Regions from separate parts of the Mesorhizobium sp. WSM3866 genome, predicted to be linked through region 3. Evidence: predicted binding sites of a transcription regulator. Region 3 holds the regulator's gene; each other region holds the start of a gene.
The links. The regulator PhoB, encoded in region 3, activates phosphate uptake and scavenging genes when phosphate is short. The targets are predictions, from matches to a motif close to TGTCATNNANCTGTCAT.

Region 1: the regulator PhoB is predicted to act here: its motif matches at 2,970-2,986, upstream of CK222_RS03360 (ceramide glucosyltransferase).
Region 2: the regulator PhoB is predicted to act here: its motif matches at 4,848-4,864, upstream of CK222_RS28090 (RNA degradosome polyphosphate kinase).

The regions. Positions count from the first base shown of each region.
Region 1 is NZ_NSGC01000001.1:706,577-716,362, forward strand. It holds gene CK222_RS03340 (aspartate aminotransferase family protein) at 1-354, shown strand, start outside; gene argF (ornithine carbamoyltransferase) at 370-1,281, shown strand; gene CK222_RS03350 (Hsp33 family molecular chaperone) at 1,390-2,421, shown strand; gene apaG (Co2+/Mg2+ efflux protein ApaG) at 2,474-2,866, opposite strand; gene CK222_RS03360 (ceramide glucosyltransferase) at 3,085-4,230, shown strand; gene CK222_RS03365 (O-succinylhomoserine sulfhydrylase) at 4,272-5,462, opposite strand; SAM riboswitch at 5,519-5,596, opposite strand; gene CK222_RS03370 (2'-deoxycytidine 5'-triphosphate deaminase) at 5,732-6,826, shown strand; gene CK222_RS03375 (ABC transporter substrate-binding protein) at 6,909-7,676, shown strand; gene araD1 (AraD1 family protein) at 7,724-8,713, opposite strand; gene mmsB (multiple monosaccharide ABC transporter permease) at 8,922-9,786, opposite strand, start outside.
Region 2 is NZ_NSGC01000019.1:13,740-23,525, forward strand. It holds gene CK222_RS28075 (DoxX family protein) at 1-404, shown strand, start outside; gene CK222_RS28080 (DoxX family protein) at 533-955, shown strand; gene ppx (exopolyphosphatase) at 960-2,495, opposite strand; gene CK222_RS28090 (RNA degradosome polyphosphate kinase) at 2,492-4,687, opposite strand; gene CK222_RS28095 (zinc-finger domain-containing protein) at 4,928-5,173, shown strand; gene CK222_RS28100 (FAD-dependent monooxygenase) at 5,200-6,426, shown strand; gene CK222_RS28105 (amino acid ABC transporter ATP-binding protein) at 6,576-7,379, opposite strand; gene CK222_RS28110 (amino acid ABC transporter permease) at 7,395-8,552, opposite strand; gene CK222_RS28115 (amino acid ABC transporter permease) at 8,557-9,744, opposite strand.
Region 3 is NZ_NSGC01000002.1:580,834-590,619, forward strand. It holds gene pstS (phosphate ABC transporter substrate-binding protein PstS) at 1-388, shown strand, start outside; gene pstC (phosphate ABC transporter permease subunit PstC) at 451-1,437, shown strand; gene pstA (phosphate ABC transporter permease PstA) at 1,441-2,292, shown strand; gene pstB (phosphate ABC transporter ATP-binding protein PstB) at 2,289-3,092, shown strand; gene phoU (phosphate signaling complex protein PhoU) at 3,113-3,817, shown strand; gene phoB (phosphate regulon transcriptional regulator PhoB) at 3,837-4,526, shown strand; gene CK222_RS07115 (ROK family protein) at 4,843-6,078, opposite strand; gene xylF (D-xylose ABC transporter substrate-binding protein) at 6,426-7,466, shown strand; gene CK222_RS07125 (sugar ABC transporter permease) at 7,704-9,068, shown strand; gene CK222_RS07130 (ATP-binding cassette domain-containing protein) at 9,082-9,786, shown strand, end outside.

The sequences.
Region 1 (9,786 bases), on a different contig from region 3:
GTGGGCAACGCCGTGCTCGACGTCGTGCTGGCCGACGGCTTCCTCGAGGACGTTCAGCGCAAGGCATTGCTGCTGAAGCAAGGACTGGCGGCGGTCGCCGACGAATTTCCCGAGGTCATCGAAGGCATCCGGGGAAGCGGGCTGATGCTAGGGCTGAAATGCGCCATGCCCAACGCCAAGGTTAACATGGCGCTGCGCGACCAGCACTTGCTTGCGGTGCCGGCGGGCGACAACGTCATCCGGCTTTTGCCGCCGCTCACCGTCACCGACGAGGAGATCGGGGAGGCGCTGAAACGCATTCGGTCGGGCGCCAAGGGCCTGACCGACGCGATTACGGCCGAAGCCGCGAAGTAGTTCTGGAATCTGCCGATGAGCGTTCGTCACTTCACCGACCTGTCCGCCGTTTCCGCAGGCGATCTGCGCGTCATGCTGGACGATGCGATGGCGCGAAAGACCAGGCTCAAGGCCGGCGAGCGTTCGAAGCCGCTCGAGGGCAAGGTGCTGGCGATGATCTTCGACAAGCCTTCGACGCGCACGCGCGTTTCCTTCGACGTCGGCATGCGCCAACTCGGCGGCGAGACCATCATGCTGACCGGCACCGAGATGCAGCTCGGCCGTTCTGAAACCATCGCCGACACCGCCAAGGTGCTGTCGCGCTATGTCGATGCCATCATGATCCGCACCACCTCGCATGACCGGTTGCTGGAACTCACCGAAAACGCGACCGTGCCGGTGATCAATGGGCTGACCGACGATACCCATCCCTGCCAGCTGATGGCCGACATCATGACCTATGAGGAGCATCGCGGTCCGGTGGCCGGCAAGACCTTCGCCTGGACAGGTGACGGCAACAATGTGCTGCACTCGCTTCTAGAAGCCTCGGCGCGGTTCCGCTTCAACCTCAATGTCGCCGTGCCGGAGGGCAGCGAGCCGTTCGAGAAATATGTCGACTGGGCGAAGGCCAATGGCGGCAAGGTGCGGTTTGCCGGCTCGGCCGAAGAGGCCGTCGACCAGGCCGATTGCGTAGTCACCGACAGCTGGGTATCGATGGGCCAGGAGCATCGCGCCCGCGGCCATAACGTCTTCCTGCCCTACCAGGTCAACGCCGCGCTGATGGCGAGGGCGAAGTCCGACGCGCTTTTCATGCACTGCCTGCCTGCGCATCGCGGCGAGGAGGTCACCGACGAGGTGATCGACGGACCGCATTCGGTGGTCTTCGACGAGGCCGAGAACCGGCTGCACGCCCAGAAGGCGGTGCTGGCCTGGTGCCTGGGCGCTTGACCGGGGTCGACTTGATCCGCGCCAACTTGATCCGGGGATGTGTGATGCCTATTTGCGGGCCATCACTGAAATCGAACGCGCTTCGACCCATGCCGCCTGGAAAGCGGGATGGATGCGCCCCGGAGTTTTGTCATGCTGGAAACGCTTTCCTTGGCTGAGCATCAACCCAAACTCGGCGAATTCGGCTTCGCAGGCGACGACCATGTCGTGCCTTACGAAGTAGCGCCCCTGGATGTGCGCGGCCGCACCGTGCAGCTCGGGCCGAGGCTCGACGCCATTCTCAGCCGTCACGATTATCCCGAGCCGGTCGCGCGCCTGCTGGCGGAGGCCTGCGTGCTCACCGTGCTGCTCGGCACGTCGCTGAAATTCGAGGGCAAGTTCATCCTGCAGACCCGCACCGACGGACCGGTCGACATGCTGGTGGCAGACTTCACCACGCCGCATTCGTTGCGCGCCTATGCGCGCTTCGACGCCGACCGGCTGCAGGCACTGATTGCCTCGGGCGAGATCTCGCAGGAGAAGCTGCTCGGCACCGGCGTCCTGGCCCTGACCATCGATCAAGGCGCGCACACGCAGCGCTATCAGGGCATCGTCCAACTCGACGGCACATCGCTGGAAGAAGCCGCGCGCACCTATTTCCGCCAGTCGGAGCAGATCCCGACCGATCTGAGGATGTCGGTTGCGAAGCTGGTGACCCCGGGCCCGGGCGGGGCCCGCGAGCAATGGCGCGCCGGCGGTATCCTGGCGCAGTTCCTGCCGCAGGCGCCCGAACGCATGCGCGTGCCCGACATTTCGGGCGGGGATGGCGATCCACGAGACGTGACGCACGAACCGGCCGACAATTCCTGGCGGGAACTCTTGGCGCTGCTCGGCACCATCGAGCCGACCGAGCTCATCGATCCGACGGTGGGCGCCGAGCGGCTGCTCTACCGGCTGTTCCACGAGCACGGCGTGCGCGTGTTCCGCGGTGTGCCGGTCGCCGATCAGTGCTCCTGCTCGCGCGACAAAATCCGAGGCATTCTCGAAGGCTTTTCGGCCGAGGAGATCAGGGACTCGACCGAGGACGGCGGCATCCATGTCGCTTGCGAGTTCTGCTCGACGCAGTACGACTTCGATCCGGCGGAGTTTGCGGCGGAGTGAGAAAGCTCCGGTTCCTCGCCCCCGCTTTGCGGAGGCGGGGAACTCGAGTTCTTTAATTCACCGTCCTTTTCGTTCCCGGCATATCGAGCGAGAAAGCCGGAATGGCGATATCGAACGTTTCGCCGCGACCGTTGCGCATCGTGTAGTGGCCGACCATGATGCCGGATGGCGTCGAGAGCGGGCATCCCGACGTGTACTGATAGCTGTCGCCGGGGTTGAGCTCCGGCTGGTCGCCGACCACGCCCTCGCCGCGCACCTCTTCGACTCGGCCACGCCCGTCGGTGATGTGCCAGTAGCGCGACAGAAGCTGCACGAACTCGTCCGACCGGTTGTCGATCGTCACCTGGTAGCCCCATACATAACGGTTCTCGGACGGATCGGAACGGTCCTCCAGATAGAACGGCCTGACCTGCACTTCGATGTTGCGCGTCACGGCGCGATACATGAGCCACTCCGGTGCCGCAGGGAACATTTTAGCGCGCTTCGCGGTTCTACCTCCGCAGCGTCGCCAGCCTGCCGGCTTTTCCACCGCAAGTGCCGACAAACAATGTCATTTAAGTGACACATGACAATGTTGGTGTGCACAAACCGTGCGGGCGACTCGGGCGCTTTGTCGAGTGATGAAACGGCCGCGGGCGGCCTTTCCGGAGTGACCAGATCTCGATGGAACTGACCCTCGCAGCCGCCTTTGCTTCCTCGGCCCTTCTTTTTTCCAACCTTGCCAGCATCCTGCTCGCATCGTCGCGGCTGAAGCCCAGGCGGGTCATTCCTCCGCCTTCCAGCAAACAGCCGCCTGTCTCGATCGTCGTGCCGTCGCGCGGCGTGGAGCCGTTCACGCAGGAGACGCTCGACCGCGCCTTCTCGCTCGATTGGCCGCGCTACGAAATGATCTTCTGCGTCGCGCACGCCGAAGATCCCGTGGTCAAGCTGATCAACGCCGCCATCGCGCGATTTCCGAATGTTCCGGCGCGGCTCCTCGTCGGCGATGACAGGATCAGCGCCAATCCCAAGCTCAACAACTGCATCAAGGGCTGGCAGGCGGCGCGGCACGACTGGGTGATCCTCGCCGATTCCAACGTGCTGATGCCCAAGGGCTATGTCCAGCATCTGATGGCGGCCTGGGGACCGGACACCGGCCTCGTCTGCTCGACGCCGATCGGCTCGCGGCCGGACGGTTTCTGGGCCGAAGTCGAATGCGTCTTCCTCAACACGCTGCAGGCGCGCTGGCAATATGCCGGCGAAGCGCTCGGCCTTGGCTTCGCCCAGGGCAAGAGCATGCTGTGGAACAAGCCGATGCTGGATGCAAATGGCGGCATCCAGGCTTTGGCCGCCGAAATCGCCGAGGACGCGGCGGCGACCAAGCTGGTCAACAGCCTTGGCCTTCGGGTCAATCTCGTGGCCGCGCCCTTCGAGCAGCCGCTCGGCCAGCGCACGCTCGCCGAAATCTGGTCGCGCCAGGCGCGCTGGGCGCGGCTGCGCCGCGTCACCTTCCCATTGTTCTTCGCGCCCGAAATCCTGACCGGTGTGGTCGCGCCACTGCTTCTGGCGCTGATCGCGGCGGCAAGCGCCGGTGTCAGCCTGCCCACGACCGCGCTCTGCGTGCTGGCGATCGCCTATGTGCCCGAATGCATGCTCGCCTGGTCCAAGGGCTGGCATCTGTCGCCGCGCAGCGTCACCGCGATGATCGTGCGCGACGCGATGCTTCCCGCCATCTGGGCGCGCGGCTGGCTTGGCGGGGCCGTCGAATGGCGTGGCAACGCAATGACCATCCGCAACAGCGGGATGACTGAACTCGACGAGATTGCTTGAGCCGGCTGCGGCTCAAGCGCCCTCTTTGCCGCCGTGGCGGTTCATTCCTTCGCCGCCTTCAGCGCCTGTTCGATGTCGGCGAGCAGGTCGTCGGTATCCTCCAGCCCGACGGAGAGCCTGAGCGTGCCTGGTCCGATGCCGAGCTCGGCGCGGGCCTCGTCAGTGAGGTTTTTGTGCGTCGTCGTCGCCGGATGCGTGATCAGGCTCTTTGCGTCGCCGAGGTTGTTCGAGATCAGCACGATGTCGAGCGCGTTCTGCAAGGCGAAGGCCGCCTGCTTGCCGCCCTTGACGTCGAGGCAGATCAGCGTCGAGCCGCCCGACATCTGCTTCCTGACGATATCCGCCTGGGGATGGTCGGCCCGGCCCGGATAGATGACGCGGGCGATCTCCGGCCGGCCAGCCAGGAAGTCCGCGATCTTGCCGGCGCTTTCGGTCTGGTGGCGCACGCGCAGCGGGAGCGTCTCGAGGCCTTTCAGCAGCGTCCATGCGTTGAATGGGGACAGGCTCGGGCCGGTGTGCCGGAAATAATCGTGCAGGTTCTCGTCGATCCACTTCTTGTCCGACAGGATGACGCCGCCGAGGCAGCGGCCTTGTCCGTCGATGTGCTTGGTCGCCGAGTAGACCACGATATGGGCGCCGAGCTGCAGCGGCTTCTGCTGCAGCGGCGTGGCAAAGACGTTGTCGACGATCACGCGTGCGCCGATCGAATTTGCTAAAGCGGCGACAGCGGCGATATCGACCACTTCCAACGTCGGGTTGGTCGGACTTTCCAGGAAGAACAGCTTGGTGTTCGGCCTGACCGCTTTTTCCCAATTGGCAATGTCGGTGCCGTCGATCAGCGTTGCCTCGATGCCATAGCGCGGCGCCAGCGTCTCGACTACCCAGCGGCAGGAACCGAACAGGGCTCGCGCCGCAACGATGTGATCGCCGGCCTTGACGCTGCAGAGCAGGGCGGCGGACACGGCGGCCATGCCGGAAGCGGTTGCACGTGCGTCTTCCGCGCCTTCCAGCGCGCACATGCGCTTCTCGAACATATCGACGGTCGGGTTGGCGTAGCGCGAATAGATGAAGCCGGGTTCCTCGCCCTTGAAGCGGGCCTCCGCTGCCTGGGCCGTCTCGTAGACATAGCCCTGGGTGAGATACATCGCCTCGGCGGTCTCGCCGAAGCCGGAACGCAGCGTCCCGCCATGCACGAGTGCCGTTTGAGGTTTCCAGTTACGCGTCTTGGTCATCGCCCTGCTTCCAAACACAAAAAAACCGGCCGCGACGTCGCAACCGGTCCATACGGCCTTGCGGCCCGACGGTCCTTTAGCGACTTGTTTAACGTGGCTGCAAGCCGACCGGCCAAATCACCACGGGATAACGACCCTTTAGACCTCGCCCGCGCTTGCGTCAATTGCCGGCTTGATTAAGAGGTTTGTACCAGGCAGCTTCCGCAAAAGTGTCCCGCGGTTTTGCGACAGGAAACTGCGACGACAATGACTTCGCCCGGAGCCAGACATTGCGGCAGACAGGCATTCTTCCCGATCAGGACATCGCGGCGCTCTTCCAGTCGGGCGCGCTGAAGTCGCCGCGCGCGCTCGACGCCAACCAGATCCAGCCGGCTAGCCTCGATCTGAGACTGGGCGACAAGGCCTTTCGCGTGCGCGCTTCCTTTCTGCCCGGTCCCGATCATCTGGTGGCCGACAAGCTGGACCGGCTGAAGCTGCATGAGATCAATCTCGCCGAGGGCGCGGTGCTGGAGACGGGCTGCGTCTATATCGTGCCGCTGCAGGAAAGCCTCGCGCTGCCAGCGGAAGTCTCGGCTTCGGCCAACCCGAAGAGCTCGACCGGACGACTCGACATTTTCACCCGTGTCATGACCGACCGCGGCCATGAGTTCGATAAGATCGGCGCCGGCTATCATGGCCCGCTCTATCTCGAGGTCAGCCCGCGCACCTTCCCGATCGTCGTGCGCGCCGGCTCGCGCCTGTCGCAGATCCGCTTCCGCACCGGCAACGCCGTGCTGTCGGAGAATGAGTTGCGTGACCTCCATCACGCCGAGATGCTGGTTGCGACCGAGCCGCCCAACATCTCCGGCGGCGGCATTGCGCTCTCTATCGATCTCGACGGCGACAAGGACGGCCTGGTCGGCTATCGCGGCAAGCACCACACCGGCCTCGTCGACGTCGACAAGCGCGCCGCTCAGGATGTGGTCGACTTCTGGGAACCGCTCTACAAGAGCGGGGCCGGCGAGCTCGTGCTCGACCCGGACGAGTTCTACATCCTGGTCTCTCGCGAAGCCGTGCACGTGCCGCCGCTCTATGCCGCCGAGATGACGCCTTTCGATCCGCTGGTCGGCGAGTTCCGCGTCCACTATGCCGGCTTTTTCGACCCGGGCTTCGGCCATTCCGCCGCCGGCGGCAGCGGCAGCCGCGCGGTGCTTGAAGTGCGCAGCCACGAGGTGCCGTTCATCCTCGACCACGGCCAGATCGTAGGCCGCCTCGTCTACGAGCATATGCTGAAGCGGCCGCAGGCGCTCTATGGCAGCGAGCTGGGTTCCAACTATCAGGCGCAGGGGCTGAAGCTCTCCAAGCATTTTCGCGCCGCGCGCTGATCGCCAGGCTGTGCTTGCCCGGCCTCGCGCGCCGTGCTTGGCTGCGTCTGAGCATGTAGCAACTGAACCCAAGGGGATGAAAATGCAGATATCCAGATGGATCCTGTCGGCCGCGGCCGCCGCCATGCTGGCGCTCGGCGTCGGTTCGGTAGACGCGGCCGAAAAGATCAAGATCGGCACCGAGGGCGCCTATCCGCCCTTCAACACCATCACGCCGGACGGCAAGGTGGAAGGCTTCGACATCGACATCGCCAATGCGCTCTGCGCGCAGATGAAGGTCGAATGCGAGATCGTCACCCAGGATTGGGATGGCATCATTCCGGCCCTGCAGGCCAAGAAATTCGACGCCATCATCGCCTCGATGAGCATCACCGAGGAACGCAAGAAGCAGGTCGCCTTCACCCACAAATACTACACCACGCCGCTTGCGCTGGTCGCCCTGAAGGACGCCGATATCGCCTCGACCGAGCCGGCCTCGCTTGCCGGCAAGACGGTCGGTGCCCAGGCCTCGACCACCCAGGCCAACTACGCCCAGGACGTCTACGCCAAGGCCGGCGCCGAGGCGAAGCTCTACCCGACCCAGGAAGAGGCGGTCACCGATCTGCTCAACGGCCGGCTCGACGCCGTCATCTCGGACAAGTTCGTGCTGGTCGACTGGATGAAGAAGGCGAGCGACGGCTGCTGCAAGCTGGTGGGCGACGTCAAGGGCACCGAGACCGAGGCCGGCATCGCCGTGCGCCTGGAGGACACCGCCCTGCGCGACCGCCTCAACGCGGCAATCGACGCCATTGTTGCCGACGGCACCTACAAGAACATCCAATCGAAGTATTTCGATTTCGATATTTATTGAGGTTGAAGCTGCCAATCTCCTCCCTCGTGGGGGAGATCACGCTAACCTCACAGCGCCTTCACCGCCACCTTCACTGGCTTCTCGATCTCGAGCGGGTTGCGCAGCGGCAGGCCGAAATCCTTGGCCTCGATCTCGAACGTGTCGCCTTCCTCGGTCCTGACGCCGTCTGCGAACGAGAGTGTGGCGGTGCCGAACATGTGCACATGCACGTCGCCCGGCTGGCGGAAGGCCGAATATTTGAAATGGTGATGCTCGAGATTGGCGATGGTGTGCGACATGTTCGCCTCGCCGGACAGGAACGGCTTTTCCCAAAGCACTTTGCCGTCGCGCCAGATTCGTGAAGAGCCCCTTATGTCGGCGGGCAGCTCGCCGATCAGGATTTCCGGTCCGAACGAGGCGTTGCGCAGCTTGGAATGGGCGAGGAACAGGTAGTTCACGCGCTCGGTCACATGGTCGGAAAACTCGTTGGACAGCGTGAAGCCGACGCGGAACGGCGCGCCGTCGTCGCCGATGACATAGATGCCGGCGATCTCCGGCTCCTCGCCGGCGTCTTGCGCGAAGGCCGGCGACATCAGCGCCGCACCGGGCGCCACCGCCATGGTGCCGTTGCCCTTGTAGAACCATTCCGGTTGCACGCCGATCTCGCCCTTGGCCGGCTTGCCGCCCTCCAGCCCCATGCGGAACATCTTCATGGAATCGGTGAGTTGCTCCTCGCCGTCGCTGAGCTTCTTGTGCATGGAATCGCGTGTCGCGGCGGAGCCGAGATGTGTAAGCCCGGTGCCGGTAAGGTGAAGATGCGCGGGGTCGGGATGGTTGATCGGCGACACCAGGCGTCCCTTCTTGTAGACGGCGTCGAGGTCGACCGTCTCGCCATAGCCCTTGCGCTCGATCAGCGCCTCGAGCCCGGTGCCGGTGCGGGCTGCCTCCATCGCCAGCGAATAGACGCTGCGCGCGCCGTTGATGATCCGGGTCTTGCCGCCGCTGCGGGCAACAACGCGGATCGTCTCGGCGTCGTCGAGGATCTGGGAAATCAGCATGATGAACCCTCTCTCTTTTGCCTTGGCCCGGCTGCCGATTGGCAAGCCCTGACCGGCGCAGCCCGGAACCGATCCGCGCCACGGTTGAAACTCTTCCTCCGGATTGCACTCGCGAGCCTGGTCCTTCCAGGACTTCTTCGCGCCGACGGGTTGCCGGCAGCTTCGCGATCTAGAACCCGTATGCCTCCTTAGTCCTTGCCTCCGGCCTCTACGCCTTATTCTTGTTGTAGACGTCGAAGATGACGGCACCGAGCAGCACCAGGCCTTTGACCACCTGCTGCCAGTCGACATTGACGCCCATGATCGACATGCCGTTGTTCATCACGCCCATGATGAAGCCGCCGACCACGGCGCCGATGACCTGTCCGACGCCGCCCATTGCCGAGGCGCCGCCGATGAAGACGGCGGCGATCACGTCGAGCTCGCTGCCCAGGCCGGCGGCCGGGACGGCCTGGCCGAGGCGAGCGGCGATGATCAGGCCGCCGAGCGCCGACAGCACGCCCATGTTGATGAAGACGAGCAGCGTCAGCCTTTCGGTGTTGATGCCCGACAGCTGCGCCGCCTTGGCGTTACCGCCCATCGCATAGATGCGGCGGCCGATGGTCATGCGCTTGGTGACGAAGACGAACAGCGAGATCAGCACGCCCATCACCAGAAGCACCACCGGCAGGCCCCTGTAGCTGGCGAACTGGAAGACCAGGAACAGCGCCAGCGCGCTGCCGACCAGCGTCTTGACGACGAACAGCGGGAAGGGCTCGGCCTCATAGCCGTGCCGTTCGCGCTTACGCCGTGTCCTGAAGCCGAAATAGGCATAGGCGAGCACCGCGACCAGACCGAGCACGATCGTCGTCATGTGCAGTGTAAGGCCGCTGCCGACGATGGTCTTGCCGGCGGCATTCACGGTCGGCGGAATGAGCGTCAGCGGGCCGATGACGTCGGGGATGAAGCCGGAGCTCAACGCCTTGAAGCTGTCGGGAAGCGGGCCGACCGAGGAGCCGCCGCCAAGCAGCGCCTGGCAGATGCCGCGGAAGATCAGCATACCCGCCAGCGTCACGATGAAGCTCGGTATTCGG
Region 2 (9,786 bases), on a different contig from region 3:
CCGCCGGTACCAGCATCGCGTCCAACAGCGCCACCACCATCCTGCTCGGCCGTATCCTGCTCGCCGTCATCTTCCTGCTTTCCGGCTTCGGCAAGCTTACCGCCATTTCCGGCACCGCCGGCTATTTCGGCGCCCTCGGCCTGCCGCTTCCGACCGTGACGGCCGTCGTGGTCGGCCTCATCGAGCTGCTCGGCGGCCTTGCCATTCTTGTCGGGTTCCAGACGCGGATCGCCGCCTGGTTGCTCGCCATCTTCACGATCGCTACCGGCCTGGTTGCTCACACCGGCTGGGCCGACCAGATGCAGATGATCCAGTTTCTAAAGAACCTCGCCATCACCGGCGGCTTCATCCTGCTCGCCTCCTCCGGCGCCGGCGCCTATTCGATCGACGCCAAGCGCGGCTGATCTCCTTCCCCTCCCAAGCTGAAATTGGCGGCGCGGAATTTTTCGCGCCGCTTTTTCGTTTTTCGATTGCAGGCGTACACTGCACCGAGAGCCGGTGCATTCCCGGATACCGGCAAGGGAGGTGGGCCATGAACCGCAACGCGTTGCTTCTCGCCTCGCGGCTCCTGCTTGCCGCGCTGTTCGTGCCCTCGGGCTTCCAGGTGCTGACCAACATATCCGGCACGATCGATTACTTCACCGGCCTCGGCCTGCCGCTACCGACCCTGGCGGCCTGGGGCACCGGCCTGTTCGAGCTGATCGCCGGACTTTTGATCCTTGTCGGTTTTCAGACGCGGATCGCGGCGCTGCTGCTTGCCGCCTTCACTATCGTCGCCGGCTTCATCGGCCATTTCGGCCAGGGCGGCGAGGATGCGACCTTAGCCTTCATGCACCGGCAGATGCTGATGAAGGACATTGCCATTGCCGGGGGCTTCCTGGCGCTCGCCATGGCCGGGGCCGGCGCATGGTCGGCCGACGGCCGCCCCTTCGGCGTCGGTGCCGAGATCACCTGAGCCGTCACTTGACGGAAATGCTTGGCCCGCCCTCGACCGCCAGCACCAGCCGGCGGTTGGTGATGCGCGCCAGCTGCGCCAGACGCCCGGCGGGTCGTTCGCCATAGAGGTCGGCAAGCGACGCCGGCAGCACCAGCGCAAGCGCACCGTTGCCGCGGCTTTCCCATTTCAGCCGCGGCATGACCCCGGGCATCGCCGCCGTCAGCAGGTAGACCACACGCATCATTGCCGCCAGCGCACGGGCGCGCTCGAGCATGCGCGGCGGCGCCAGGGTCTTGATCTCGGGCGCGATCGCATCGTTGAAGATGCCGTCATGGCGATAGGCGTTGGTCAGGGCCAGATAGGCGCGGCCAGGATGGTCGACGCCGATAAAGGACGCATGCGCGATGATGTTGAGCGACTGCTGGCCGCGATATTCGGGATGCGCCCGCCAGCCGATATCGGCAAGCAGGCAGGCGGCGTGGCGGTAGCGCGCCTCATCCACCGTCTCGTCGATGCCGAAGGCCTTGAAAGCCTTGTCCGTCCAGTCGACGAGGTCATGCGCGTGATGGACCGAGCGCGAGCGCAGCAGCGCCAGTTCCTCCGCCGCGGAGATCAGCGGATCCGCCTTCTGCTCGGCGGCGTCGAGCAGCGAATAGAGGAAGCCTTCGCGCACGCCCTGCGCCGAGACGACGATCTTCGAGGGCTGCATTGCCGCCATGATTTCCTGCAGCACGACCGCACCGTAAGGCAGCAGCGAGCGGCGGTTCTTGGAGACGCCTTCGATGCCCTTGACCTTTTCGACCTCGCCCTTGGCCACCTGCCTGAGGAAGTTCAGGGCGCTGTCGGCGGCGATCTCGTAATGATGCATGACGCCGAGCGGGTAGTTGGTCATTTCCATATGGAGCCGGGCGAGGTTTCGCCAGGTTCCGCCGACGGCGTAGAACACCCTGCCCTGCCCGCCCTTCAAAAGCTTCGCCCGCGCCAGTTCCTGGCGCGCGATCTTCTGCGCCTGGACGAGAGAGTTCTTCGCCATGTCCTGCAGGCGCAGGCCGCCGAGCGGCAGCGTGATACCGTCGCCGATCGCCTCGCCATTGATGTCGACGAGCTCCAGGCTGCCGCCGCCAAGGTCGCCGGCGATGCCGTTGGCCGGATAGAAGCCGGAAATGATGCCAAGCGCCGAATAATGCGCTTCCTGGCGGCCGGAAAGCACGCGGATCTCGGTCTTCAGCACATCCTCGGCGCGGTGGATGAAGTCCGGGCCGTTGACCGCCTCGCGCGCGGCCGCGGTCGCCAGCACATAGATGTGCTCGGCGCCGGCTTGATCGGAAAGCGCGCGAAAACGGCGGAACTCCTCCATCGAGCGCGTCACCGCCTCGGGATCGAGCTTGCCCGTCGAAACGATGCCGCGGCCGAGGCCGGCCAGCATCTTTTCGTTGAACAGCATCGTCGGCGAGCGCGCCAGCCCTTCATAGACGACGAGGCGGATCGAGTTCGATCCGATGTCGATGATCGACAGCGGCCGCCGGTCCTGGAGCCGGCCCTGCGAGACTGAAATCACGCGGCGGCGTTCTTCTTGCGGCGCTTGAACTGTGCAATGCGCCTGGGCGCATGCGATTTCAGCGCGTCACCCCGTCCGGAAAGGCTCGGATTGGTCATGAAATATTCCTGCGCGTTGAACGGTTCCTCGCCCTCCTCGAGCGCAGCGCGCCGGGAGGTGCCATCAGCCAATACGTCGAAACTTTGCTGATTGTCCATGATGTTGCCGAGCATGATCTGGCCAAGCACCTGTTCATGCACAGTCGGATTGGTGATCGGCACCAGGGTCTCGACGCGGCGGTCGAGATTGCGCGGCATGATATCGGCCGAGGAGATGTAGACGATCGCTTCGTCGGACGGCAGACCGTGGCCGTTGCCGAAGCAGTAGATGCGGCTGTGCTCTAGGAAGCGGCCGACAATCGACTTCACCCTGATGTTCTCGGAAAGACCCGGCACCTGCGGCCTCAGGCAGCAGATGCCGCGCACGACGAGATCGATCTCGACGCCGGCGCGGCTGGCGTCATAGAGAGCGTCGATGACGGTCGGATCGACGAGCGCGTTCATCTTCATCCAGATACGGGCCGGCCTGCCCTCGAGCGCATGGGCGATCTCCTCGGCGATGTGCCTCAGGATGCGGTCGCGCAGCGTGAACGGCGACACCGCAAGACGCATCTCCTCGGCAGGCTCGGCGTAGCCGGTGATGAAGTTGAAGATCTGCGCGACATCGCGCGCGATCGTCGGGTCGGTGGTGAAGAAGGACAGGTCGGTGTAGATGCGGGCGGTGACCGGATGGTAGTTGCCGGTGCCGAGATGCACGTAATTGCGCAGCCGGCCGTCCTCGCGGCGGACCACCAGCGACATCTTGGCGTGGGTCTTCAACTCCAGGAAGCCGAACACGACCTGGACGCCGGCGCGCTCGAGGTCGCGCGCCCAGCGGATATTGGCCTCTTCATCGAAGCGCGCCTTGAGCTCGACGAGCGCCGTCACCGACTTGCCGGCCTCCGCCGCGTCGATCAACGCCCGCACGATCGGGCTGTCGTTCGAGGTGCGGTAGAGCGTCTGCTTGATGGCGACGACTTCCGGATCGGCCGCCGCCTGGCGCAGGAACTGCACCACGACGTCGAAGGATTCGTAGGGGTGGTGGACGATGATATCCTTCTCGCGGATGGCGGCCAGGCAGTCGCCGCCATGCTCGCGGATGCGCTCGGGAAAGCGTGGGTTATAGGGCGTGAATTTGAGGTCGTCGCGCGGGATGGCGACGATCTCGGAGATCTGGTTGAGCGCCAGCGGCCCGGTGAGCACGCTGATGCGGCTCGACGACACTCCGAGCTCGCCGGCGACGAAGTCGCGCAACTCGGCCGGCATCAGCGTGTCGAATTCGATGCGGATGACGGAGCCGCGGCGGCGGCGCTTCAGCGCCGTCTCGAACAGGCGAACGAGGTCTTCCGATTCCTCCTCCACCTCGATATCGCTGTCGCGGATGATGCGGAACGTGCCCGAGCCCTTGACCTCATATCCAGGGAAGAGCTTGCCGATATACAGGCCGACCGCTTCTTCCAGCGGGATGAAGCGGACATGATGCTTGCGGTCGGGCAGACGGATGAACCGCCGCAGCGCCACCGGCAAGCGCAAGAGCGCGCTCATCTCCTCGCCGTTCTTGCGGTGGCGCAGCTGCAGCGCCATTGAGAAACCGAGATTGGGGATGAACGGAAACGGGTGCGCCGGGTCGATCGACAGCGGCGTCAGCACCGGGAAAACCTGACCCTGGAAATGCTCCTCCAGCCAGGCCTTCTCGTCCTTGGTCAGGCCGTCGCGGGGGATGCTTTCGATGCCTTCCTTGTTGAGCAGCTCCATCAAGACCGACAGGCTCTTCTGCTGGTCTTCCTGCAGGCGCTCGACCTCGCGCAGCAATTGCTCCAACTGCTGCTCAGGCGTGCGGCCGTCCGGGCTCTTCAACGCGATGCCCTCGCGCACCTGACCGGCGAGGCCGGCGACGCGCACCATGAAGAACTCGTCGAGATTTGCGGCCGAGATCGACAGGAAGCGGACGCGCTCGAGCAGCGGGTGATGCTCGTTCAGCGATTCCTCGAGCACCCGGCGGTTGAACTGCAGCCAGGAAAACTCGCGGTTGACGAAACGGTCTGGATTGCCGCCGTCCGGGCTCGCCGCCTCGACGGTGATGAACTCGCTCTGCACCGGCTTCAGTTCGTTCATGGTTCCTGCTCTTGGCCACAACGTCGTTCTTTGAGCGCCATACGCCGCCGGACGCGCTATGCACGCTCTAACACGCTCTTATGACGCATGATGTCACGGAATCGCTTCGTTTCCGGTCTCATGCGCTTAACCGGCTCAACTTATCCTCTGCCAGGCTTTTGCGACAGTTTCATTTCATCGATCTTGCAAACCGGCCGGTTATGATCCAGATGCAAACGGGCCGAACTGAAGGAGACGACGATGGCAGGCGGTACCATTCCCCATTTCCAGAACGACGCGGGCCATCCGGCGATCGATATCGGCGTCAAGGAATTCATGTGCACCGGCGCCAATCCGCCTTTCGACCATCCGCATGTATTCCTCGACATGGGCGACGACAATGAAAAGGTCTGCCCTTACTGCTCGACGCTCTACCGCTATTCGCCGAAGCTGAAGGCGACGGAAACCGAGCCTGCCGGCTGCCTCTATATCGACCAGGCCGCCTGATCGCGGATCTGGGTGACCGCTAGACCATGGAGGAGGCGCGGTCCCGGCAGGTCGTCATCGCCGGGGCCGGTATCGCCGGACTGACGGCAGCTCTTGCCTTTGCCGAACACGGCCATGCCGTCACGGTGCTGGAACAGGCCAGCCAGCTCGAAGCGGTGGGCGCGGGCATCCAGCTTTCCCCCAACGCCACCCGTATGCTCAGTCGGCTCGGCGCGCTCGACCGGTTGCGGCTGAGCGCGATCCGCCCGGAAGCGGTGGTGCTGAAGGGCGCTGCCACCTTGCGCGAACTGGCGCGCGTGCCGCTCGGCCAGGCCGGCGAAGAGCGTTGGGGCGCGCCCTATCTGGTGGCGCACCGCGCCGACCTGCAGGCGGCGCTGACGGCGCGGATGGCGGAGCATCCTGAAATCCAACTCGTCACCGGCGCGCGGGTAACGGACGTCGCTGTTCACCCGCAAGACATCGCCGTCGCCGCCGAAACGGATGGCGGCAGCATCGAGGCCGCCGGCGGCCTGCTGATCGGCGCGGACGGCGTCTGGTCGTCGGTTCGCAGGCTGCTTGCGGGTCGAGAGCCGGCCTTCGGGAAGAACCGCTTCTCGGGCGAGCTGGCCTGGCGCGCAACGGTTGCAGCGACAAGCGCCGCCGGCCAGGCTTTTGCAGCAATCGCCGCCGGCGACTGCATCACCGCCTTCCTGCATCCCGGCTTCCATATGGTCGCCTATCCGGTGAGCAAAGGCAGCGCCTTCAATCTGGCCGCCTTCACCAAGGGCGAGCGCATCGCCGAAGGCTGGTCCGGCCATGCCGATCCCGCCATTCTCGCCAGCGCTATGCGCGGCACGTCGCCCGCGCTGGCGAGACTCGCCGCGCTCGCCGGGCCTTGGACGGCGTTTCCGATCCACACCGTCGAGCAGGCTCGCTGGACGATGCCGCAGGTAGCCCTGATCGGAGACGCGGCGCACGCCATGACCCCGTTCGCGGCGCAGGGCGCGGCGATGGCGATCGAGGATGCCGCGACGCTCGCCGATCTGGTCGCCGACTTCCCCGGCGATCGGCGGCAGAACCTCTCCACATGGGAAAATCGCAGGCGCCCGCGCATCGAGAAGGTGATCAGACGCGGCGCGCTCAACCGCCTGGCCTGGCACGCATGGGGCCCGGTTGCGATCGCGCGCAACCTGGTGTTGGCGACGCGGCCGGCGGAGAAACTCGCGGGAGATTTGGACTGGCTCTATGGCTGGGAGGAGCGGAACAGGCGGTGAGGCGTTCGCTGCAGCGGTGTCCTGCACGACCGCCAATGCTACCGCGCCTCGACAACTATGGAAGGCGAGACCGGCAGCGCGCTTCACCAACCGGTCGCTCAAAAGCCCCGGCCGTTGGCGGCCGGGCTTCTCGAATTGGCGTCAGAAGCTCAGTGCAGGATCTGCGACAGGAACAGTTTCGTGCGCTCATGGCGCGGATTATCGAAGAACTCGGCCGGCGTGTTCTGCTCGACGATCTGGCCCTGATCCATGAAGATCACCCGGTTGGCGACCTTGCGGGCAAAGCCCATCTCGTGGGTGACGCAAAGCATCGTCATGCCTTCTTCGGCAAGGCCAACCATCGTCTCCAGCACTTCCTTGATCATTTCCGGGTCGAGCGCCGAGGTCGGCTCGTCGAACAGCATGATGCGCGGGTTCATGCAGAGCGAGCGGGCGATCGCCACGCGCTGCTGCTGGCCGCCGGAGAGCTGTCCAGGATATTTGTTGGCCTGCTCCGGGATCTTGACGCGCTTCAGGAAATGCATGGCGATTTCCTCGGCCTGCTTCTTTGGCGTCTTGCGCACCCAGATTGGCGCCAGCGTGCAGTTCTCCAGGATTGTCAGATGCGGGAACAGGTTGAAGTGCTGGAACACCATGCCGACCTCGCGGCGCACCTCGTCGATCTTCTTCAGATCGTTGGTGAGTTCCTTGCCGTCGACGATGATCTTGCCCTTCTGGTGCTCTTCCAAGCGGTTGATGCAGCGGATCATGGTCGACTTGCCGGAGCCGGACGGACCGCAGATGACGATGCGCTCGCCGCGCATCACCTTGAGGTTGATGTCCTTCAGCACATGGAACTCGCCATACCATTTGTGCATGCCGACGATGTCGATGGCGACATCTGTCGTCGAGATGTGCATCTTCTTGGCATCGACCTTGAGGTCTTCCGCGCTGACGGCGTTTTCGGTGGCCATGGCCAATTCCCCTTTTTATCGTTTGTAGCCGGTGTCCAGCCGGCGCTCGGTGTACATTGAATAGCGCGACATGCCGAAGCAGAACAGCCAGAACACGAAGGCGGCGAAGATCAGGCCGGACTTCGGGGTCTGCGGCGTCGCCCAGTTGGGATCGGAGAAATTCTGCTTGACCACGCCGAGCAGGTCGAACATCGAGATGATGAGCACCAGGCTGGTATCCTTGAACATGCCGATGAAGGTGTTGACGATGCCGGGAATGACCAGCTTCAAGGCCTGCGGCAGCACGATCAGGCCCATCTTCTGCCAATAGCCGAGGCCGAGCGAATCGGCGCCCTCATACTGGCCCTTCGGGATCGCCTGCAGGCCGCCGCGCACCACTTCCGCCATATAGGCGGCGGCAAACAGCGACACGCCGATCAGCGCCCTGAGGTACTTGTCGAAGGTGACGCCCTCGGGAAGGAAAAGCGGCAGCATGACGCTGGCGAAGAACAGCACGGTGATCAGCGGAATGCCGCGCACCGTCTCGATGAAGACGACGCACAGCCATTTGACGATCGGCATCTGGGAGCGACGGCCGAGCGCCAGAGCGATGCCCAGGGGCAGCGACACGGCCATACCAACGAAGGAGAGACTGAGCGTCACCAGCAGCCCACCCCAGCGCGAGGTCTCGACATGCGGCAGGCCGAACACGCCGCCGACCAAAAGGAAGTGGGCGACGACCGGCAGCACGAGGAAGAGCAGGATGGCGTTCAGCCCCTTGCGCGGCACGCGCGGGATCAGCATAGGCACCAGCAACACCACGAACAGGATGGCGACCAGGATAGGCCGCCAGCGTTCCTCGATGTGATAGGTGCCGAACATGAACTGGCCGAACTTGGCGTTGACGAAAGCCCAGCAGGCGCCGGTCCAGCCGTCGGGCTGGATGCCGCCTTGCGAGACGGTGGCGCAGACCGTGCGGTCCGGCCCGGTCCACACTGCGTTTATGAAGGCCCAGTTGATGACCTGCGGCAGGATCCAGGCGACTATGGCGATGCCGAGGATGGTCAGGATAGTGTCGCCAACCGAGGCGGTCAGGTTCTTGCGCACCCAGGCATAGGCGCCGCGCTCGCCAGGAGGCGCCGGCTGCGCCAGCGTCATCTCGGTGCGCACCCAGGACATGTCGTGTTCCTGCATGGCTCTACCTCTCCACCAGCGCCATTCTGGCGTTCACCACGTTCATCACCGCAGAGGTGACGAGGCTCAGCACCAGATAGGCGATCATCATGAGGAACACGCCCTCGACCGCTTGGCCGGTCTGGTTGAGCACCGTGCCGGCGGTGGCGGTGAGATCGGGGTAGCCGATGGCGATCGCCAGCGAAGAGTTCTTGGTGAGGTTCAGATACTGGCTGGTAAGCGGCGGGATGACGATGCGCATCGCCTGCGGGATCACCACCAGGCGCAGGATCGGCCCGGAGCGTAGGCCGAGTGCAGCCGCCGCTTCGCTCTGGCCTTTGCTGACGCCCTTGATGCCGGCGCGCACGATCTCGGCGATGAAGGCGGCCGTGTAGAAGGAAAGCGCCAGCAGGAGCGACAGGAACTCAGGCTTGATCTGAAATCCGCCTGTCAAATTGAAGGTCGACTGCTTCGGGAAGTCGAAGGTAAGCGGCATGCCGGCGAGCAGGAAAGCGAGCACGGGTAGTCCGACGATCAGGGCGACCGAGGTCCAGAACACCGGGAATTGCTGGCCGGTGGCCATCTGCCTTTGGCGGGCCCGATATGCGACAAACCACGCCATGGCCAGCGCTACGACAAATGCAACCAGGATCAGCCAGGAACCTTCGCTCCAGATGCCGCGCGGAAAATAGAAGCCGCGCTGGTTGAGGAAGGAGCCGAACGGCAGGTGATAGCTCTCGCGCGGCGGCGGCAGCACCGCGAGCACGCCCGAATACCAGAAGAAGATGACCAGCAGCGGCGGAATATTGCGGAAGATCTCGACATAGACCGTGCAGATCTTACGGATCAGCCAATTTTGCGATAGCCGGCCGATGCCAATGATGAAGCCGACTATGGTGGCGAGGACAATGCCGGCGGCGGCAACGATGATTGTGTTGAGCAGGCCGACGATAAGCGCACGGCCATAGGTTGCGTCCGACGTGTAGGCAATCGGCGTGTCGGAGATATCGAAACCGGCCCTGTTCCTGAGGAACTGGAAGCCTGACGCGATGTGAAGGCGCTGGAGGTTCTCGATGACGTTGTTGACGATCCACCAGATCGAAACGAACAGAAGAATTACGACCAGCGTCTGAAAGAACAGGGCGCGTATTTTCGGGTCATTGATGAAGGAGCCGCGACCCGGCTCCTGCCGAAGGATTTCCTGCGAAGCCATAGACGATCCCCTGAAAAGAGAAACCGGGAGGCAGACGACCTG
Region 3 (9,786 bases):
TGCTAAGCAGAACAAGCTCACCTATACCGACCTGATCAATAAGGATGGCAAGAAGGTAGAGCCGACCGCTGCCGCGTTCTCGGCCGCTGCAGCCAATGCCGACTGGAGCTCCAAGCCTGGCTACGGCGTCATCCTGGCCAACCAGGCTGGTGCTGAAAGCTGGCCGATGACCTCCGCGACCTGGATCCTCGTCTACCAGAAGCCCGACGATGCGTCGGCCACCACCGAAGCGCTCAAGTTCTTCGCCTGGTCCTACGCCAAGGGCGACGACATGGCCGCCGAGCTGGACTATGTTCCGATGCCCGACGCGGTCGTGAAGAGCGTCGAGGAAATGTGGAGCAAGGACATCGTCGACAGCAACGGCAAGCCGCTCTACTCCGGCATGTAATTCCTCCGGAATAAGGAGGGCGCCTCGGGCGCCCTCCTGTCTCTTTCGAAATGCGAGGGCAAATGACAGCCGTTTCCGAAGCCGTGACATCGTCCGCCATACGGACCAGGGAAGCGACGGTGCGCCGCTTCGCCCTGACCGACACGATCTTCCGAACGGTCACGCGCCTCTCCGCCATACTCGTGCTGCTTCTTCTCGGCGGCGTCGCGGTCTCGCTGATCGCCGGCTCGTGGGAGGCGCTGTCGAAGTTCGGCTTCTCCTTCCTGACGACTGAATCCTGGAATCCGGTCACCGAGAATTTCGGCGCGCTCGCGCCCATCTACGGCACCGTCGTCACCTCGGCCATCGCCATCCTCATTGCCGTGCCGATCGGCATCGGCATCGCCGCCTTCCTGACCGAGCTCTGCCCGCGCCCGCTCAGGCGCCCGATCGGCATCGCGGTCGAGCTGCTCGCCGGCATTCCCTCGATCATTTACGGCATCTGGGGCCTGTTCGTCTTCGCGCCATTCCTGCAGACGACGGTACAGCCATTCATCATCAATCTTTTCCACGGCATACCGGGTCTCGCCAGCCTGTTTGCCGGTCCGCCCTACGGCATCGGCCTCCTGACGTCGTCGCTGATCCTCGCCATCATGGTGCTGCCCTTCATCACCTCGATCACCAAGGACGTGTTCGACACGGTGCCAGCGGTGCTGAAGGAATCGGCCTACGGCATCGGCTGCACGACCTGGGAAGTGACCCGGCGCGTGGTCATCCCCTATACGCGGGTCGGCATCATGGGCGGCGTCATGCTCGGTCTTGGCCGCGCGCTCGGCGAGACGATGGCCGTCACCTTCGTCATCGGCAATGCGCACCGCATCAGCGCCTCGCTGTTTGCGCCCGGTACGACGATCTCGGCGACCATCGCCAACGAATTCACCGAAGCCGACGGCGAGCTTTACACGTCCTCACTGGTGGCGCTCGGACTGATCCTGTTCATCATCACCTTCATCATCCTCGCGCTCGCACGCTACATGCTGTTGCGCATCGATAGCCGCACGGGAGCCTGACCGATGTCGACAGCCGCATCGCTCCACCGAAGCCGGAAGCGCAAGAACGCCGTGATGATGGCACTGTGCACCATAGCGGCGGGCATCGGCCTCGTCTGGCTGGCGCTGATCCTCGGCGCCCTTCTCTATAAGGGGCTCTCGCGTGTCTCGCTTTCGGTGTTCACGGAAATGACACCGCCGCCCGGCGACGCCGGCGGCCTGCTCAACGCCATCTACGGCAGCATCGTGATGACCGTGATCGGCATCGTCGTCGGCACGCCGATCGGCGTGCTCGCCGGCACCTATATGGCCGAGTACGGGCGCTTCTCGCGCCTCACGACGGTGGTGCGCTTCATCAACGACATCCTGTTGTCGGCGCCATCGATCATTGTCGGCCTGTTCGTCTACGAGCTGATGGTGCGGCCGTTGGGTCATTTCTCGGCGATCGCCGGCGCGGTGGCGCTGTCGATCCTGGTGATCCCCGTCGTCGTGCGCACCACCGAGGACATGCTGAACCTTGTGCCCAACGCGCTGCGCGAGGCCGGCACCGCCATCGGCGCGCCGCGCTGGGTGGTGATCCGCTCGGTCGCCTATCGCGCCGCACTGTCCGGCATCGTCACCGGTATATTGCTGGCGATCGCCCGGATTTCGGGCGAGACGGCGCCGCTGCTCTTCACCGCGCTCAACAACCAGTTCTGGTCGAGCAATCTCAACGCGCCGATGGCCAGCCTGCCGGTGACCATCTTCCAGTTTGCGCTGAGCCCTTATGAGGAATGGCAGCAACTGGCCTGGACGGGCGCACTGATAATCACCCTGACGGTTCTCGGGCTGAGCATCTTCGCCCGCAGCCTTACCGGACGCAGAGAGGACAGATGAAACCGATGTTGTCCACCGACCTGAACGTAGCCGAGACGACCGCCGAGAAGGCCAAGATCGAAGTCAAGAACCTCAACTTCTACTATGGCCAGTCGAAGGCGCTGAAGGACATCAACCTGTCGCTGCCCGAGCGCAGCGTCACCGCCTTCATCGGACCTTCGGGCTGCGGAAAGTCGACGCTGCTGCGCGTGCTCAACCGCATCTACGAGCTCTACCCGAAGCAGAGCGCCGAAGGCCAGGTGCTGCTCGACGGCAAGAACATCCTCGACCGTTCGCAGGACCTCAACCTGCTCAGGACCAAGATCGGCATGGTGTTCCAGAAGCCGACGCCGTTCCCGATGTCGATCTACGAGAACATCGCCTTCGGCGTCAGGCTGTATGAGAAGATCAGCAAGGCCGAGATGGACAATCGCGTCGAACAGGCGCTGAAGCGCGCCGCGCTGTGGAACGAGGTCAAGGACAAGCTCAACGCCAGTGGCCAGAGCCTTTCGGGCGGCCAGCAGCAGCGGCTCTGCATCGCCCGCACGGTGGCGGTGAAGCCGGAGGTCATCCTGCTCGACGAGCCGGCATCGGCGCTCGATCCGCTCTCGACCGCCAAGATCGAGGAGCTGATCGACGAGCTGCAGGCCGACTACACGATCGTGATCGTCACCCACAACATGCAGCAGGCGGCGCGCGTCTCGCGGCAGACGGCGTTCATGTATCTCGGCGAGCTGATCGAATTCGACCGGACCGAAAAGATTTTCACCTCGCCCCGCGAGAAGCGCACGCAGGACTACATCACCGGCCGCTTCGGCTGAGTTCATACGAGGACATAACCATGGCCCATACGGTCGCTTCCTTCGACGAGGATCTGAGGCAGATCAGCCAGCTCATCCGCGACATGGGCGATCTTGCCGGCTCGATGGTCGGCGCGTCGACCAAGGCTCTGCTGAATTCCGACAACGCGCTGGCGCAGCGCGTGGTCTCCGACGATGCCATCATGGACGCGCGCCAACGCGAGCTCGACGATCGCGCCATCACGCTGATTGCCAAACGCCAGCCGATGGCCGACGACCTGCGCAGCGTCGTTGGCGCCATCCGCATGGCCGGCGATCTCGAGCGCATTGGCGACCTTGCCAAGAACATCGCTAAGCGCGTCGGCTCGGTCGGCGTCAGCGCCGCGCCGCGCGACCTTTCGCACTCCATCGATTCGATGGCGCAGCTGGTGCTGATCCAGGTGCAGGGCGTGATCGAGGAATACGCGGCCGGCGACGCCACGGCGCTCGCCAAGCTCCGCAACGACGACGAGCGCATCGACGTCAAATACACCGCCGTCTTCCGCGAGCTCCTGACCTACATGATGGAGGATCCGCGCAACATCACGGCTTGCACGCATCTGTTGTTCTGCGCCAAGAATCTGGAGCGCATCGGCGACCACGTCACCAACATCGCCGAGAACGCCTACTATGTGCTGACCGGCACGCAATTGCCCGCGAATCGTCCTAAGCAGGACGAGACGACGATGTCGGCGCCGGCGGCCTGACCGCGAAGGTGCCTGCTATATGATCGCGCCACGCATCATGGTGGTGGAGGACGAGGAACCGCTGGGGGTGCTGCTCCGCTACAACCTCGAATCCGAGGGCTATCAGGTCGAGGTGGTGACGCGCGGCGACGAGGCCGAGATCCGCCTGCAGGAGAATGTGCCCGACCTTCTGGTGCTCGACTGGATGGTGCCGGCGGTGTCCGGCATCGAGCTTTGCCGGCGCCTCAGGATGCGGCCCGAGACCGAACGCCTGCCGATCATCATGCTGACCGCGCGCGGCGAGGAAAGCGACAGGGTGCGCGGCCTCTCGACCGGCGCCGACGACTATCTGGTCAAGCCGTTCTCGACGCCGGAATTCATGGCCAGGGTCAAGGCGCTGCTGCGCCGCGCCAAGCCGGAGGTGCTGTCCAGCGTGCTCAAGGTCGGCGACATCGTGCTCGATCGCGAATCGCATCGCGTCTACCGCAAGAAGAGCGAGATCCGGCTCGGCCCGACCGAGTTCAGGCTGCTGGAATTCATGATGCGGCATCCCGGCCGGGTGTTCTCACGCAGCCAGCTGCTCGACAATGTATGGGGTGAGACGATCTATATCGACGAGCGCACCGTGGACGTGCATGTCGGACGCCTGCGCAAGGCGGTCAACAACGGCCGGATGCCGGACGTCATACGTACCATCCGTGGGGCGGGCTACGCGATCAGGGAAGATTAGATCCAGGGCACCGAAGGTCTGACGGGTTCTATCTGCGCTGGCGGGTTATCGAGACGCTGGTGCTTCGCCGTCCACGGGCGGAGCACGAAGCGTCGCGACGCGGCGCAGACCCGACGATCCACGCGACTTCCACGCGCCGCGGCGGTGCAGAAATTCTGCTCCGCTCATCCGACGATTGAGGTAATGGCATGGATTCCAGGGTCTCCGCGACGGAGCTTCGCTCCTGCTCCGCCCTGGAATGACGAAGCTGCGGGGCCTTCGCTAATCTCCGGCGTCTGCAGGACGCACAGAAGCCAACGATCGCTATCGAAGCTGCTCAGGCCACGTTCTTGCCCGCTCTTGCCTGCACGCCCGGGGCGAAAATCTCCTGGTCGACGAAGGTCAGCGCGCGCACGGCGCAGCCTTCGCGGATCAGCGGCAATTCGTTCGGCTCGGTATCGAAGGAGATCGAGTTTGAATGCTGGCCTCCGGCGGTCTGGCCGATCGCCTCGCGCAGCGCCGGCTCGATCAGGTCAAAGGCGGCGGCGCTGACGCCGACCATGGCGACCGGCGCCGGGTCGATCAGCGCGAACAGGCTGCCAAGGCCGAAGCCCAGCGCCTCGCCGGCCCGGCGATAGGCCTCGCGCTCCGGGCCATCCGTCTCGCGCGCCTTGGCGGCGAGCGCCCGCATGTCGGCGTCGCCGACATCGACCGGCTCGGCGTCCTCGCTCATCTTCATGGCGCTGCGCCAGATGGCGTAGTTGCCGGCATAGGCCTCGACGCAGCCGCGGCGTCCGCAACGGCAGAGCGCGCCGCCCGGGCGATGGATCATGTGGCCGAACTCGCCGCCGGAAGAATGTGTGCCGGTGAACAGCTCGCCCTTCAGAACCAGGCCCATGCCGATGCCGTGGGAGAGCAGAATGGCGATGAAATTGTCGCGATAGCGGTGGGGATCGCGCCACTGCAGCGCCACAGCCATCATGTTGCAGTCGTTCTCCATGGTGGCCGGAATGCCGAATTCCTTTTCCAGGATGTCGGCGAAGGGAATGTCGGTCAGCGGCGTGATCGGCGACCACAGCATGGCGCGGGCATGGGAATCGGTGATGCCCTGGATGCCCATGGCGATGCGGGCGACGCTGCCGACGTCGAGGTCCGGATCGTCCAGCCGGCGCCGCACGATCGCCAAGCATTCGCCGATCAGCTCGTTGCGCGGCATGGTGAGCGTATCGAGGCGGCGCTGCTCCTCGGCGATGACCTGGCCCGCATAATCAATAACGGCGACCGAGAGGAAATTGAGCGACAGCACCACCGTTACCACCGCCGCCGCCTCCGGCTTGAGCGCGAGGCCCACCTGTGGCCGGCCGCGCTTCAGAGACGCGGTCTCGCTCGGCTTGCTCTCGGCCAGGATGCCTTCCTGGATCAGGTCGGAAGAGATCGCCGAAATGGTCGAATGGCTGAGCCCGGTGGTCGCGGCGATTTCCGTGCGCGACGGTTGGCCGGCCCAGCGCACGGCCGAGAGCACCATGGCGCGGTTGCGCCGGCGCAGATCGTCGTGGCGGATTCCGACCGACATTTTTTCTCCTCCCAGTCAGCGCGGCCTCTCGATCATGCACAGGACCCGGCGACGCGCCAGATCGATTCACCCGGACGCCGGCACCCGAACCGTCCCGGTTTTTACAAGTTTCGGTGGACGCGGGCTGCGCCTCCTCCGAACTGTTGCGCGATAGTGGCAGAAGCGGTCGGCACTGTCATTATTTATTACGGGTCTCGAAAAAAGTACGCGACACCTCAAAAACCGTCAGAATTGCAGTTGACAGCGCCTTAGCCTTGGATCAGTATTTTTTCGAGGCTCGAAAAAAAGCCTTTGCATGCTCTTCGGGCCAATCTGGGTCGCGCCGCGAGGGGCGCAGGGAGGATATCATGAAGAGATTCGCAGCCGCCATGCTGGCGGGGGTCGTCATGTCGTTGACGTTGGCGTCGGTCGCCGAGGCGAAGGACAAGGTGATCGGCGTCTCGTGGTCCAATTTCCAGGAAGAGCGCTGGAAGACCGACGAAGCGGCGATGAAGAAGGCGATCGAGGCCGCCGGCGACAAGTACATATCCGCCGACGCACAGTCCAATCCAGGCAAGCAGCTGACCGACGTCGAAAGCCTGATCTCGCAGGGCGCCAATGCGTTGATCATCCTGGCGCAGGACGCCTCGGCGATCGGGCCGGCGGTGCAGAAGGCACTCGACGAAGGCATTCCGGTCGTCGGCTACGACCGCCTGATTGAGAACAAGGACGTGTTTTATCTGACCTTCGACAACAAGGAAGTCGGCCGCATGCAGGCCCGCGAGGTGTTCAAGGCCAAGCCCGAGGGCAACTACGTCTTCATCAAGGGCTCGGGCGCCGACCCGAATGCCGATTTCCTGTTCTCCGGCTCGATGGAAGTGCTGAAGGAAGCCATCGACAGCGGCAAGATCAAGAATGTCGGCGAGGCCTATACCGACGGCTGGCTGCCCGCCAACGCGCAGAAGAACATGGAGCAGTTCCTGACCGCCAACGACAACAAGGTCGACGCGGTGGTGGCGGCCAATGACGGCACTGCCGGCGGCGTCGTCGCGGCGCTGACGGCGCAAGGGCTGGCCGGCACCGTTCCGGTCTCGGGCCAGGACGGCGACCATGCCGCGCTCAACCGCATCGCGCTCGGCACCCAGACGGTGTCGGTGTGGAAGGACGCGCGCGAGCTCGGCAAGCACGCCGCCGAGATCGCCTCGCAGCTCGCCGACGGCAAGAAGATGACCGACATCGCGGGCGCCAAGGACTTCACGACGCCTGGCGGCAACACCGTCAAGTCGCTGTTCCTGACCCCGGTCGCAATCACCAAGGATAATCTCAACCTCGTCATCGACGCGGGTTGGATCAAGAAGGATGAAGTCTGCGCGGGCGTTGCCGCCGGCAGCGTCGCGGTCTGCAACTAAGCTGGCCGTCAGGTTCAAACGCAGCGCCGCGGCCCAACGGCCGCGGTGTTTCCCAAGGGCTTTCGGGAGTACTGAAGCCGGAGACCATTGGGGGCAGGTCACTGTCCGGCAGGATCGCCGAACTGCTCCAGCCGTTTGTTTCCGCGCAATTCCAGGCGGCTACGCACTTTTTCCCGGAATTGCTCTAGCATCGTGGTCCGGCATCCGCGCCAGACGGCAAGCCGGCGGGAGGAGATCATGACCGATACGACCTCTGATACGCCGGCCAACCCGGCGGCGGATCGCGCGCGGGCTTCCGAACTGAGCACCGTCGGGCGCTTCCTCAAGGCGACTGAGCTCGACACACGCATGCTCGGCATGGTCGGCGCGCTGCTGATCATTTGGATTGGCCTGCATGTCATCTCGAGCCTGCGGCTCGGCGTCAATCCGCTCGATTTCGATAGCCGAACGTTCCTGACGCCGCGCAACCTGTGGAACCTGTCGGTGCAGACCTCGGCCGTGGCCATCATGGCTTCCGGCATGGTGCTGGTCATCGTCATGCGCAACATCGACCTCTCCGTCGGATCGGCCGAGGGTTTGATCGGCATGGTGATGGGCTTTGCCCAAGTGCATTTCCTGGTGCGAATGGTTGGGCTCGAGCTTGGCAATCCCTGGATCTGGGTGCTGGCACTGTTGATCGGCCTGGCGCTCGGCCTGCTGATCGGCGCCTTCCAGGGCTTCGTCATCGCCTATCTCGAAGTGCCGGCCTTCATCGTGACGCTTGGCGGGCTGCTGGTCTGGCGCGGTGCTGCCTGGTGGGTCACCAGCGGCCAGACGGTGGCGCCGCTCGACGCCACCTTCCAACTGATGGGCGGCGGACCGGCCGGCTCGATCGGCGCCAAATGGAGCTGGATCGTCGGCGCCGTCGCCTGTGTTGCCGTGGTGTTTGCGCTGTTCAACGGCAGGGTGCAGCGCAAGCGCTTCCGTTTTCCGCTGCGTCCGATCTGGGCCGAGACGCTGCTCGGCGCGGTCACCTGCGCTGTCATCATGGGCGCGGTGTGGCTGGCCAATTCCTATCCCTGGCCGGTCGGCATCGTGAACCGCTACGCCGCCGCCAACAACCTCACGGTCCCCGAAGGCGGCCTGTTCATCGCCCACGGCATCGCCATTCCGGTGCTGATGGCGATCGCCGTCGGTCTCGTCATGACCTTCATTACCAAGCGCACTCGCTTCGGCCGCTATGTCTTTGCCATCGGCGGCAATCCGGAGGCGGCCAACCTTGCCGGCATCAACACGCGCTGGATCACCATGAAGGTGTTCATGATCATGGGTGTGCTGGCGACGATCGCCGCGGCGATATCGTCGGCGCGGCAGAATTCATCGACCAATGCGCTCGGCACGCTGGACGAGCTCCTGGTCATCGCCGCGGCGGTCATCGGCGGCACCTCGCTCGCCGGCGGCTCGGGAACCGTGCTCGGCGCTATGCTTGGGGCGCTGCTGATGCAGTCGCTGCAGTCCGGCATGGTGCTCCTCGGAGTCGATTCGCCGCTGCAAAGCATCGTCGTCGGCGCCGTGCTGGTCATCGCGGTCTGGCTCGACACCATCTACCGCAAGCGGGTGTGAAGGAGGCAGCATCATGGCAGACAAGAACGCTCCCGCCGGCGCCCCGCTGGTCGACATGCGCAACATCTCGATCGCCTTCGGCGGCATTCGCGCCGTCGACGACGCCTCCATCGATCTCTTCCCCGGCGAAGTGGTGGCGCTCCTCGGCCACAACGGCGCCGGCAAGTCGACGCTGATCAAGATACTGTCCGGCGCCTACAAGCGCGATGCCGGGCAGATCTTCGTCAACGGCGAGGAGGCAGCAATCTCCAACCCGCGCGACGCCAAGAAATACGGCATCGAGACGATCTATCAGACGCTGGCGCTTGCCGACAACGTCGACGCCGCCGCCAATCTTTTCCTCGGCCGCGAGCTGATGACCGCCTGGGGCACGCTGGACGACGTCGCCATGGAGGCCGAAGCGCGCAAGGTGATGGGCCGGCTCAATCCGCGCTTCCAGCGCTTCAAGGAGCCGGTGATCAAGCTGTCCGGCGGACAGAGACAGTCGGTGGCGATCGCGCGCGCGATCCTGTTCAACGCGCGAATCCTGATCATGGACGAGCCGACGGCAGCGCTCGGCCCCCAGGAGACGGCCCAGGTCGGCGAACTGGTGCGGCAACTCAAGGCCGACGGCATCGGCATCTTCCTGATCAGCCACGACATCCATGACGTCTTCGAGCTGGCGGACAGGGTCTGCGTCATGAAGAACGGCCAGGTCGTCGGTACGGCGCGCACCAGC